One region of the Methylobacterium sp. AC832 genome, then DNA from elsewhere that is predicted to be linked to it. Evidence: predicted binding sites of a transcription regulator. Region 1 holds the regulator's gene; each other region holds the start of a gene.

Region 1 (3,204 bases):
ATAGCCGACCTGGGTCAGGGTCACCACGAGCCCGATCGCGGCAGGCGAGATGCCGAACTCCCACGCCATCGCATCGAGCAGGGGCTGGGCGTAGTAGATGTTGGCGACGCTCAAGCCGGCGGCGACAGCGAAAATCAGGATCGTCGTCCTGGGTAAGGCCCCCTCCGGCTCGGTGGAGGTTCGCTCATCTTTTCCGTGCGGCATGGCGGTCCTGTCGATGACATCCAATCTGGTTTTATTTTGAGACCACTTGTGACCGGCCCATTCCAGTTCTAAATTGAGACTAGTTTGGAACGGGAGCGTACCTTCGTGGCAAAGCGCGTCAGCCTCTGGAACGCCGGGTGCCCGGTTGCGCGCGCGCTCGATGTCATTGGCGACTGGTGGTCGCTCCTCATCATCCGCGATGCTTTCGACGGTGTGCGGCGCTTCAGTGAGTTCCAGACTGGTCTCGGCATCGCTAAGGGTATGTTGGCGACCCGCCTTCGCGACCTGACCGAACGGGGAATTCTGGAGACGGCGCCCGCCTCGGACGGGACCGCCTACCGGGGATACGTCCTGACGGAGAAGGGGCGCGGCCTGTTCCTCGTCATCGTCGCGCTTCGACAATGGGGGGAGGCTCATCTTTATGAGCCGACCGATCGCCGGTCTCGCTTGGTCGATCGTGAAGTCGGGGCTCCGGTCGCTCAACTCACCTTGCGATCCGCCGATGACCGCCGTCTCGGTTGGTATGACACGCGGGTGCTGAAGCCCGACGTCACCTGACAAGGTGACGTCGCGACGTCGAAAGCGGATAATCCGCATAGTGGAGCGGTCGTTTCCGCCCATGATCAATGTCCGCTCTCAGCGGATGGCGGCGGCCGCAGGATCCGTCGACGTCGGGTCGAAAGCGGACCCGGCAGCGGGCACCGAACGTCGGATTTCCGCCCCTAGAGCGCTCACCGCCGAAGTGGATGCCGGTTCGGCGAAAAAGAGCGCGGCAAAACAAAGGCCTAGAGCTGCACCCGACCCAACGTGGTCGGGTGCAGCTCTAGGTCTGACGGATTCAGACATCTGCCCGACGGCTGTTCCCTCTATCCAGGAAGATTCGACAGGCGCGACCGCCACCCGTCCCCTGGAAAAAGAGGGGGACTCATGCTGCCCGCCAGATGGGTGAATGCCTGAGCCCCCCTGGGGCGAGCACATGCCGGAACGGACAGACGTCCGAGATCGAACGCGCTATCTCGTGGCGGCCGGAATGGCATCGGTTCGCGAGTATCGCCCGGAGGCAAGGCGCCCCGCCATCGTCACGATGGGGACGCTCGTTCCGGACGGAGCGGCGCAAAGCCGGCCGTGGCCTCACTCGTCCGTGGAGAACATCTCGTCGAAGGAATAGCCGGAGCCCCGCACGGTGCGGATCGGGTCGCTCTGGCGCGGGCGGTTGATCGCCTTGCGCAGGCGGCCCACATGGACGTCCACCGTGCGCTCGTCGATATAGACGTCGTGGCCCCAGACCCCGTCGAGCAGCTGCTCGCGCGAGAACACGCGGCCGGGGCTCTGCATCAGGAATTCGAGGAGCTTGAACTCGGTGGGCCCGAGATGGATCTCGCGGCCCTGCCGCCGGATGCGGTGGCTGACCCGGTCGAGTTCGATATTGCCGGCCACCAGCAGGTCCGACACGTGGGTCGGCTTGGCCCGCCGCAGGAGCGCACGCACCCGCGCGAGGAGCTCGGGCACCGAGAACGGCTTGACGATGTAATCGTCGGCGCCGGTTCCGAGGCCGCGGATGCGGTCGCCCTCCTCGCCTCGCGCCGTCAGCATGATCACCGGCAGCCGCTCGGTCTCCCGCCGTGCGCGGATGCGGCGGCACAGCTCGATGCCGGACAGGCCGGGCATCATCCAATCGAGCAGGACGAGATCGGGAACCTGCTCCTGAAGGCGCAGATCGGCCTCGTCGCCCCGCGCGGCGGAATCGACGACGAAGCCCTCCGCTTCCAGGTTGTAGCGGAGGAGGAGAGTGAGGGCCTCCTCGTCCTCGACGATCAGGATGCGCGTGTTCATGCGGATGTTTTCAGGGTGATGGCGACCGTCCCGGATGGATGCGACGGCCGCGCCGAGCGTGTGCTGGAGCGGCCGGCAGGGGCAGCGATCAGGCGCTGGCGGGCATCGACACGGTGGCGTAGTTCGACGCGTCGTTCTTCGGGCGGTCCCGCTCGGCGAGCTCGTTCGTGCCGGTGACGAGATAATGGATCGTCTCGGCGATGTTGGTGGTGTGATCGCCGATCCGCTCGATGTTCTTGGCGCAGAACAGGAGATGCGTGCAGAACGAGATGTTGCGCGGATCTTCCATCATGTAGGTCAGCAGCTCGCGGAAGAGCGAGTTGTAGAGGGCGTCGATGGAATCGTCGCGCTCCCAGACGTCGAGGGCGGCCTTCACGTCTTGGCTGCCATAGGCGTCGAGGACGTCCTTCAGCTGCTCCTGCACCAGATCGCCCATATGCTGGACGCCGATGACGATCTTCTGCGGCTGGATCTGATCGGCGATGGCGACCACGCGCTTGGCGACGTTCTTGGACAGGTCGCCGATCCGCTCGAGATCGTTCGAGACGCGGATCGCCGATACCGTCTCGCGCAGGTCGATGGACAGCGGCTGGCGCTTGGCGATGAGCAGGATCGCCCTCTCCTCGACCTCGTGCTGGATCGCGTCGAGACGCTTGTCGGCGGCGATGACAGCGTGGGCCAGGGGCACGTCCCGGCGCACCAGGGCATTGCCGGAATCGGTCATCATCTTCTCGGCGATCCCGCCCATCTCGGAAATCGAGCGGCGCAGGTTTTCCAGTTCCGTGTCGTAGGAACTGACGATGTGGTTGGGCATGCTCGCACTCCTCGACCGAGGCCGCCCCTGGCAGCCTGCATCGCGTAGGATCGGGACCGGTGCCGCGGAACGCGGCCCCGGCGGGCTCAGCCGAAGCGGCCGGTGATGTAGTCCTGGGTCTGACGCTTCTCGGGGTTCATGAAGATCCGTGTCGTCGGGCCGAACTCGACCAGTTCGCCAAGATACATGAACGCCGTGAACTGCGAGATGCGCGCGGCCTGCTGCATGTTGTGGGTCACGATGACGATCGTGAATTCCGAGCGCAGCTGCTCGATCAGCTCCTCGATGCGGCCCGTGGAGATCGGGTCGAGGGCCGAGGTCGGCTCGTCGAACAGGATCACCTCGGGACGCTG
Region 2 (3,204 bases), on a different contig from region 1:
AGATACGCCCGATCGGCGAGCGGTTGTAGAAGATGCCGCCATTATGGCCCGGGCAGGTCCAGAGCTGGTTGCCCTGCTCTGCGTAATCGACCAGCGCGCCGAAGAACGGCGTCTTCAGGGTCTCGGCATATTGCTTCACGCGGCTCACCAGGCCGCGGGCGATGTAGTCCGGGGTCTCTTCGGCCAGGAAGATGTAGCCGTCGATGAAGTCGAGCACTTCGACGGGGATGTCCTCCAGGCGCTTGCGGCGGACCATGATGACGATGGGCATTTCGAGCCCGCGCTTCCGCATCAGGTTGATGAGGGCCGCCGCCTTGCCGTCGAGGCCGCGCTTGCCCCAATCCACCACCATGCAGCCGATGGCGGCATCGGTCTGGACCGCGATGGCTGCGTCCTCCACGCGGCGGGCGCGGACCACTTCGAAGCCGAGCTTCTCCACAGAGCCGATGATCTGCTGGACGCGCACGCCCTCGAGGTCGTCCGGGTCGAAGTTAGGCGCGCACATGAGCACGGTGAAGCGGCGAAAGAAGTCCATGCGGGGGAAGGCTCCGGTGGTCGGATGAATCGAGGGTGTGTGGGCGCGTTCGCGTTCGGGATCAACCAGGCCGGCCGGCGAGATTGAGCCGGCGGATGACGACATAGACGGCCAGCGCCGCAAGCGCGCCGATGATCAGGGCGATCATGGAGCCGCTGTCGGTTTCGGAAAAGAACAGGCCCTTGGTGTTCATGCCGAAGACGCCCGTGACCAGGGTGGGCGGCAGAAACAGGGCCGTGAGGATGGAGAGGGTGAAGAGCTGGCGGTTGGTCAGCGCGGTCGTGCGGGCGGCGATCTCATCCTGGAGAAGCCGGCTGCGCTCGGACAGGACATGCATGTCCCGGTGGAGCGAATCGAGGCGCTGGACCACGCGCGCCGCCATGGCGCCGACGGCTTCCGGCAATTGGTCGCCCTCCATGGCGGCCTCATCCTCGAGCCGGTGGAACACCGCGCGTAAGCCGGCGAGTTGACGGTGGGAGCGCACGGATTGGCGGCGGATCGGTCCCAACGGCCTGGCATCGTCGGCCTTGGCCTCGTCGAGCATGTCGTCCTCGATGGCATCGAGGGAGGAGGACAGGCGATCGGACGTGGCATTGAGCGATGCGATGGTGCTGCCGACGAAGCGCTCCAGCAGCTTTGCCGGGCCGGGAACGAGGGTGCCGGACAGGACCGCGTCGCGGGCGGCGACCGCGCAGGCCGTGGCATGGCGACGGCCACTGACCAGATAGCCTGGACCGAGAACGCAATGGAGGCGGCCGTTCGGTTCTTCGCTCGACGACCCGTCGAAAGCGCGTTCCCGGTCGGCGATGACGAAGCCGGCATGAGGGCCATCGACGACGACACGCTGATGCTCGTCGCGGGCGAAGGTTGCGGCGGCGAGACGGGGCGGGCCGAGGCGTCCCTCAAGGATCAGCGCCTCGGTCCGCGCATCGACGAGATCGACGTGAAGCCAAACGAAGCCGTGTTCCGGGTCACCGAGGGAAGGAAGCTCGTCCCCCAGCGCAACCTGGCGTCCCCGTCCATCCGTGTCGAAGGCGAGGGCGAAGATCAACCCCGGGAGGGACGATTCCTCGATGAGAAGATGCTGCATAATGCGTTCGCGGCGAACATGGCCGGCAAAATACCGGCTCACTATCGCGCTGGATCGCAAGGCTGGGCGACACTGTGATGACGACGAGGCGCGTCTGCTGCCATCGTATTCTCCCGATGGATCAGACGACTCACAGGGACGGGGCGGAGCGACGACGTCGATGGTCGAGCGGTGATTGGCCATCATGACGTGCATTCGCGAGGGATCGCGCTGAGCGTCACCAGTCGCCTTCGCATCACGGCCGCCTGCGCGACATTCTTCGGCTGGCCTTGCTGGGCCAAGCGCTCGTGGAAGGGCATGCAGTGATGATGAACATCGCCTGTGCTTGCCTGCAGCATCTGCACTTCGCCGAGGTTCGTTGGACTGGGCGGAAAATAACGCCGCGTCGTCCGAGGTCTTCATCGTCGCTATTCGCGTCCAGCGTGCGGCAGGCCGTCGCTGGACATCTCTTCCGTTAGCTTCGTTCCGCCCCGTCCTGCATCCTCATTTCGTAAGACGATTCAGACTACCCTCAAGAAGTAAATTACCGACATACTACTAGATCAGGAGTCCAAAGTCCGCCCCACTCAAGGATTCCTTAGCAACATTTCTCAGGATGATACTGTTGCCAAGACCAACATCATCGAACGTGACAAGAGTGTCCGCCCCCCGTTCAACATAGTAAGGTTGATATCCTCGAAGCTGCTCACGAGGGCTGACACGTCGAAATGATCGAAGCCCTTCGCGAAACCATAGACGTTATCCTTCCCGAAATTCATTTCGAAAGTGAAGGTATCAGCTCCCCCACCTGCATACAGCTTGTCGTTACCCGTGCCGCCATCGATCACCGTGTCACCCACGCCGGACCTGATGACATCGTTCCCCTTTGTCCCCGACACCGTGGCGAAGGTATCCTTGGCGTTCTGCAGGTTGACCGTAGTGCCTGCGGTCACGCCCGACAGATCGAGGGTCAGTGCTCCGCGCACATAGATCGTCTCGATACTCTTGAAGCTTGTGTCGGTGAACGTGAAAGTATCGGCTCCAAGAAGCAGGAGCCTGTCCTGCCCATTTCCCCCGTCGACCAGCGCTGGTGCATTGGTAACTGCCAGCTTATCATTGCCGTCGCCGCCGATCAGTGTATCGGATGCTCCTACTCCCCGGAGGAAATCGTTACCGGCCAAGCCCGTCAGGATATTAATGCCGCTATCGCCGATCAGGACGTCTTCGTATCGACTACATGGCCGGCGAGGCACTTTGAGCCCTCGCTCCACCGGCGAATGACGCAGGATGGTGCCCCGCCGACATCGAATGCCATTCAGAATCGGTCATGGCTGCGGAACACTCGTCCGCTCCGACCCTGGACGATGTCGTTCCGCCGGGCCTCCGGCGGTTCGAACCCGGATCGCCACGAGATCGGGGCCTCTCCCGCGTTGAGGGTCCGAACAGCGTTGAACCGAGGGCCGCGGCAAGGTGCGGGTTGGGCCGGAGCCCGCATGGGGAGAAAGGACATCCGCCGTCGGGAGATCGCCGGGCGGCACCGACAGGATCACCCCCGATCCCTGGACCGGATTTAGCCAGACAGGATCTAACGGTCCCTGTC
Region 3 (3,204 bases), on a different contig from region 1:
CCACGGCAGACCGCCCTGATCCCCGAAATCGACGATGTGCAGAGAACCGTCCGGAGCGAGGTGACCGGCCGCCTCGGCGAGGACGGCCCGCCAGGGCGGAATCATCGACAGGGCGTAGGAGATCACGATCCGGTCGAAGACCGCCTCCCCGAACAGGGCGGCGGGGTCGAAGGCCGTGGCATCGCCCCGGGCGAGGCGAATGCGGTGGGCGAGGCCCGCGCGGGCGGTGGCGCGCCCCGCTGTCGCGAGCATCTCGGTCGAGACATCCAGGCCGAAGCATCGGGCGTCCGGATAGGTTCGCGCGATGCGCACGAGGTTGCGCCCGGTGCCGCACCCGATCTCCAGCACGCTCCCCCCGGCGGGAAGCCGGAGATCCGCGACCATGCCGTCTCGGCCGAGGAGGTAGAACTTCCGGCTCGCATCGTAGATGTGCCGCTGGTAGCGGTACATCCGGTCCATCAGCCGCGCCGCCTCGCTCATGAAGAGGCCAGACGGTAGAGGTGGAACGCCCCATAGATCGACGACCGGTCCTGCTCGCCGAGGCGACGGCTCTCCTCCTCGGCATAGTCCCAGGCCCCGAGGATGGAATCCGGGACCCGGCCGGGCAGCCGACGCTCGTCCGCCGCCGTCCGGAAGATCACGCGGGCGCCGGGCCGTGCCGCGCGGGTGATCTGGGTCCACAGGTCGGTGAGGTCGGCATCCGTCATCCAGTCCTGCGCGTCGAGAAGGATGACGGCGTCGACGCTGGCGGCCGGGCTCTCCCGCAGGAATTCGGTCATCGATTGCTGGCGGAAGTCTAGGCGGCCAGCGCGCTCGAGTAGAGCCGCGTGGTTCCCGGCCTGAAGATAGGGCGGCAGCGATGCGTCGGGCGCGGTGTCGTAGGCGCGGCCGAAGGCTTGCCAGGCGAAATAGTTGGATCGGATCGGGAAGCCGCAGGCGAGCCGCTCCAGGCGATGGCGCAAGACGGCCGCCATTCCACCGGGGCCGTCGCCCGCCAGAGCCACGTATTGCGCGGGCGGGATGCCGAGGCCGTAAAGCGAGGCCGGCTGGCGGATGAGCCAGCGGATGAAGGCCTTCTCGTAAAGCGGGGCCAGTTCCTTCTCGAAGATCGTCCGCTGTTCGGCGAGGTCCCGCGCCTTCAGAACGGCACTGAGATCGCAGCCGTAGCGGCGGGCCAGCCAATGGCCCGCGCCGATGAAACGCCCGAGCAGGCCGTAGCGGTAGAAGCCTCGCTCGAAGGCCGAGATACGACGCCCGCCATCGAGGCGCCGCGTCTCCCAATAGGCCCGGGACGTGGCATCGAGATGCGGCCGGATGATCTCGTCATAGGCGGCCACGTTCTCGGGCCGGGCGGGGCGGCCGAAGAAGCCGAAGAACGCGGCATGGTCGGGCAGGTGCCGGAGGGCGGCGAGTTTCAGCCTCCCCAGGGCCACATGCGCGCCGTTGAGGTCGACGGCGCTGATCCGTGCCGGGTTGGCCGTGAGGTAGGAGAGCGCGTTGCAGCCTCCCGAGGCGATGGTGACGACGTGGTCCTCCGGCCGCAGCCGAAGCGCCGCCATGTCCACCACCGGGTCTTCCCAGATCTGTGGGTAGACCAACCCGCTGAAGGCCGCCGTGAACAGGCGTTCCGACACTCCCGCCTTCGAGAAGGCCCTGTTGCGATGGACGGCCTGAGTGAGACCCAGATTCGTCTCGCGGCGGATGGCCCGTGCTGCGCGCGTCATGAACGGTCTCACGTCGCTGGTTGGCGTGATCGATTCCAGGGCCGTTACGGCATGTGCATGACCGCCCGGTGACGGAGGATCGTCTCCGAACGGATCCGATGAGAGATCATTCCTTCACCCGGGGCGGTCGCGCCCGGAACGTCACTAGCTCGGGCCTCGGATCAGCGCGGTCGAAGCTCGATCGTCACGGGCACGTGGTCGGAGGGCTTTTCCAGGCCACGGAGATGCTTCTGCACGGAAGCCGAGACCAGACGGTCGGCGGCCTGGGGCGAGAGGAGAAGGTGGTCGATGCGGATACCCTGGTTCCGCTGCCAGCAGCCGGCCTGGTAATCCCAGAACGTGTAGAGGCCCGGCCGAGGGTCGCAGGCGCGCAGGGCCTCGGTGAATCCGTCGGCGAGGAGGGCGCGGAAGGCGGAACGAGTCTCGGGCAGGAACAGCGCGTCATTCACCCAGGCGCTCGCATCCGCCGCGTCCTCGGGCTCGGGAATCACGTTGTAATCACCCGCCAGCACCAGGGCCTGCTCGTCGGCCAGGAGCGCGCGGGCATGCGCCCTCAGCCGCTCCATGAAGCCGAGCTTGTAGGTGTATTTCGGTCCCGGCGTCGGATTGCCGTTGGGCAGGTAGATCGAGGCCACCCGGACGGGGGCCACGTCCTCTCCCGAGATCAGCGCCTCGATGTAGCGGGATTGCTCGTCGGTCTCGTCGCCGGGCAAGCCACGGCGGATCTCGCTCATGGTGAGCGGCGCCCGCACAAGCAGCGCCACGCCGTTATACGCCTTCTGCCCCAGCGTCTCGACGGCGTAGCCCGCCGCCTCGATCTTGGCGCGGGGAAAGCCCTCGTCCTGGCATTTCAGCTCCTGCAGGCAGACCACGTCGGGCTTGGCCTCGTCGAGGAAGCCGACGAGATGGCCGACCCGCTGCTTGATCGAATTGACGTTCCAGGTGGAGATCCGCATGGGCTCTGAAATCCGGTCGGAGAGGGCCGCCCGTCATCGGGCCTTCGCGTCGGGCTGGCAAGGTATGCGCACAGGAGGAAGACCGGATGTCCGACGGCTGGTTCGCACCGATCCGGGCCTATTGCGAGCGCGGGGATGCGGGCTTCTGGGCCGAGCCGCTGAACGCCGCCTCCAACGCGGCCTTCCTCGTCGCCGCGTTACTGGCTTTTCGCCTCGCCGGCTCCGGCCTCAGACGCGACCGGGCGGCGACGGCGCTGGCCGGGCTCGTCGCCATTGTCGGTATCGGGTCGTTCCTGTTCCACACCCTTGCCGTCCGCTGGGCGATGCTCGCCGACGTCATCCCCGTCGCCCTCTTCATCTACGCCTATTTCTTCCTCGCCCTTCGACGGCTCCTCGGGCTCACCCTCGTTCCGGCGATCCTGGCGACCCTGGGCTTTGCCGGCTTCGCTGCCGGGCTGGAACCGGCCCTCGACGCGCTCACGGGCCAATCCGTCGACAGGCTGAGCAATGGCTCCATCGCCTAC
Region 4 (3,204 bases), on a different contig from region 1:
TTTCGGGTCGAGGCCCGGAAACTGGATGTTGAGATAGGCGCCGATGGCGAGTGCAATGGCAGGTGGCGCGAAGACGAATTCGATCAACGTCGCATAGCCGGCGATGCAGCCCCCGATGGGGCCGAAGGCGCGTCGGCTATAGGCGAAGGGGCCTCCGGCCTGCGGAATGGCCGTGGTGAGTTCGGTGAAGCTGAAGATGAAGGCGACGTACATCGCGGCGATGAAGGTCGTCGTCACCAGGAAGCCGAGCGTGCCGGCGCTGGCCCAGCCATAGCTCCAGCCGAAATACTCGCCCGAGATCACGAGGCCGACGGCGATGCCCCAGAGATGGAACGCGTTCAGGCCCTTATGCAGGCCGGTGGATTCGCTTTGCATGGTGGGTTCCCGTCATCGGCGAAGGCTGCCGTCGGGGAATGGCCAAGCAAGAGTTTTGCCGTACGAGAAAGAGGGCGTGCGACGCCCGTATCCGGTCAGGGCTCAGAACTCCGGTGAAAGCGCGATGGTGTGACATTCGTCGGCACACCTCCGTCATTCCGGGTCGCCGACGGCGAGCCCGGAATCCAGAACCACCGAGGCTGCCATGTCGAGCACAGGTTGAGGCTCTGGATTCCGGGCTTCGCTCCGCAGACCCGGAATGACGGTGAGGGGACAAAACCCCGGAGGCCGTATCGAATAAGTCTGTGCCTTAAAGCCGGGTTCGTAGCTTGGCGTATCGGCAGTCAGGCCGCGGTGGCGCGGGTGCGCAGGCGCGGCGTCTCCTTGGGGCGGATGTCCATGGCGTTGCCGCGCCAGACGATGGCGCTCTGCATCCAGGCGCTCACCCACATGATGGGGAGGATGGCGTCGCGAAGCAGGAAGGCGAGGAAGAGCCGGGGCGAGCGGTGCCACCCGGCGCGGGCCGCGAGCGCGTATTCGGCCCCGTACCAGAGCATCGCCATGACGATGACGCCGGTCAGAACTGGAACGCTGGGAACGCACAGGGCCGCGACCGCGAAGGGCAGCATCGTGCCGGAGCCGATCTCGGGCGCGAAGAAGTGCGGGAAGGTTACCCGACGCAGACGCGCCCAGCGGACCTGCCGCGACCAGACTTCGCGAAACGCGCGGGTGCCCAGGGGCTGGTCGAAGGGCGAGGCCACGAGGTGGACCCGCTTGCCGGCCGCGCGGACGAGCTTCGTCGCCGCGGCATCCTCGGCGATCTCGGCGGCGAGCGCCCGGATCCCGCCATGCCCGTCGAGGAACGGCTTGTGCCAGAGCATGCTCTTGCCCTGCGCGAAGCCGAGGCCGAGGCTCTCTCCGGTATATTGCCAGCGCGCCTGGAGCGTATTGAGGAAGGCGCATTCCAGTTCGGCGAAGAAACCGTGCGGCCGTGCGCCGATGGGCGTGGAGCAGACGAGGCCCGTATCGGGTCGCCACGAGGCCTGCAGCCGCTGCAGGTAGTCCGGCGGCATTAGGACGTTGGAATCGGCCAACACGACCCATTCGTGGCGGGCTGCCTCCCAGCCCCGCACGCAATTGTTGAGCTTGGGATTGTCGCTGATCCGCTCGTCGCCGACGATGAGCCGTGCCGGCACCGTGGGATGGGCCGCCATCAGGCGGTGCAGCAGCGGCACGATGGGATCACGGCCATCGGCGACGCAGAAGATCAGCTCGTAATTCGGGTGGTCGAGATGGAAGCCGCGCTCGAGCATCTCCTCGCTGAACGCTTCGAGGCCGCAGACCGGGCGAACGAGGGAAATGGGCGCGGCGCTGGGAAAGCTCGAGGTCCCGCAATTCCGGCCGATGCGCCATGTGGCGATGGCGATGCTGAGGAGATTGACCGAGGTCAGTGCGGCACAGAGCGAGAGCGCGACGATCGCGCCGGTCTCGATACTGCCGAACATGCCGCGCTCCCTCCGGGCCTCCGCCACCTGACGGAACCAGCCCCTGCCCAAGGCCGTAACAGACGGGCTATTTCAGTCGTATGACAGCGGCGCGGCCCCGATCTGCCGCCCCTCAGAGGGAAGGCCAGGGCGTGAGCGAGACGAGACCCGTGGCCGTTCGCGGAACTGCCGTTCGGCCCGGCCGGTTCGATCCGGCATGACCCCGCCCATCGTCGTCCACCCTGCCTATCAGGCCGTCCTGCCGGACGGGCATCGCTTTCCGATGCGGAAATATGGCCGTCTCGCCGAAACGCTCGCGGCGCTCGGCCTCGCCCCCGCCGGTTTCGTCAGACCGGAGCCGGCCGACGCGGACATGCTGAAGCGCGCGCATCGATCGGATTACGTCGATGCCGTCCTGTCCTGTTCGGTCTCGCGGGAGATCGAGCGCGAGATCGGCCTTCCGGTGGATGAGAGCGTCGTGGCTCGCTCGTGTGCCTCGGCCGGCGGCACCCTCGCGGCGGCGCGGCTCGCGCTGGAGCATGGCCTCGCAGGCAGCGCCGCCGGCGGAAGCCACCATGCGCGGCGGGAGACCGGCGCGGGTTTCTGCGTGTTCAACGACGTCGCCGTCGCCGCCCTGGCGCTTCAGGACGAGGGCGCGATCCGCCGGGCGCTGGTGGTCGATTGCGACGTGCATCAGGGCGACGGCACCGCGGATTGCCTCGCCGGCTCACCGGACCTGTTCACGTTCTCGGTCCATGCGGAAAAGAACTACCCGACGCGCAAGATCCCCGGCGATCTCGATCTGGGCCTCGTAGATGGCGTCGACGACGCGGCCTACGCGGCCGTTCTGGCGGCGCATCTGCCGGGCCTGCTCGACGGCCTCTCGCCGGACATCGTGTTCTACAATGCCGGGGTCGATCCGCACATGGACGACCGGCTCGGGCGATTGGCCCTCACCGATGCGGGCCTCGCCGCACGGGATCGCTACGTCATCGGAGAGGCGCGCAGACGTCGCATTCCCCTCGTGGCGGTGATCGGCGGCGGCTATGCCACCGATATCGACGCCTTGGCCGCCCGCCACGCCCTCGTGTTCCAGGCCATGGCCGCCCTCGCGTGAAGCCGCTCAGGGCGTCCCGCACGCATCCGGCGGGATCTCGCCCTCGGTCACGCAGCGCGCCACCTTTTCGAGGCCGTCGAAGAGCCGTTCGAGCTGCGCGCCCTCCATGGAATGGAAGCCCAGCGTCCGGGTGATCAACAACCCCAGTGTCGAGAACACCAAAGCTGCGCCGATCCCCGGACAGGTCTCGATCTTCTCAAGGCCGGCGAGCCGTTCGCGGAGGAACGC

What was found. The regulator PhoB, encoded in region 1, activates phosphate uptake and scavenging genes when phosphate is short. The targets are predictions, from matches to a motif close to TGTCATNNANCTGTCAT.
Region 2: a site for PhoB is predicted at 1,692-1,708, ahead of AC0IXR_RS14805 (CorA family divalent cation transporter). Genes of this name have one in related genera too.
Region 3: a site for PhoB is predicted at 1,782-1,798, ahead of AC0IXR_RS10670 (BtaA family protein). Genes of this name have one in related genera too.
Region 4: a site for PhoB is predicted at 1,950-1,966, ahead of AC0IXR_RS04085 (ceramide glucosyltransferase). Genes of this name have one in related genera too.

What each region holds. Positions count from the first base shown of each region.
Region 1 covers NZ_CEEDMV010000009.1:119,286-122,489, forward strand. The annotation lists gene AC0IXR_RS22410 (MFS transporter) at 1-204, opposite strand, end outside; gene AC0IXR_RS22415 (winged helix-turn-helix transcriptional regulator) at 310-762, shown strand; gene phoB (phosphate regulon transcriptional regulator PhoB) at 1,336-2,037, opposite strand; gene phoU (phosphate signaling complex protein PhoU) at 2,126-2,851, opposite strand; gene pstB (phosphate ABC transporter ATP-binding protein PstB) at 2,938-3,204, opposite strand, start outside.
Region 2 covers NZ_CEEDMV010000004.1:4,988-8,191, forward strand. The annotation lists gene AC0IXR_RS14800 (Orn/Lys/Arg family decarboxylase) at 1-535, opposite strand, end outside; gene AC0IXR_RS14805 (CorA family divalent cation transporter) at 597-1,625, opposite strand; gene AC0IXR_RS14810 (M10 family metallopeptidase C-terminal domain-containing protein) at 2,216-2,857, opposite strand; gene AC0IXR_RS14815 (hypothetical protein) at 3,190-3,204, opposite strand, start outside.
Region 3 covers NZ_CEEDMV010000002.1:747,736-750,939, reverse strand. The annotation lists gene AC0IXR_RS10675 (class I SAM-dependent methyltransferase) at 1-480, opposite strand, end outside; gene AC0IXR_RS10670 (BtaA family protein) at 477-1,724, opposite strand; gene xth (exodeoxyribonuclease III) at 1,886-2,680, opposite strand; gene AC0IXR_RS10660 (ceramidase domain-containing protein) at 2,767-3,204, shown strand, end outside.
Region 4 covers NZ_CEEDMV010000001.1:870,109-873,312, forward strand. The annotation lists gene eat (ethanolamine permease) at 1-375, opposite strand, end outside; gene AC0IXR_RS04085 (ceramide glucosyltransferase) at 720-1,880, opposite strand; gene AC0IXR_RS04090 (histone deacetylase family protein) at 2,077-2,976, shown strand; gene AC0IXR_RS04095 (TetR/AcrR family transcriptional regulator) at 2,983-3,204, opposite strand, start outside.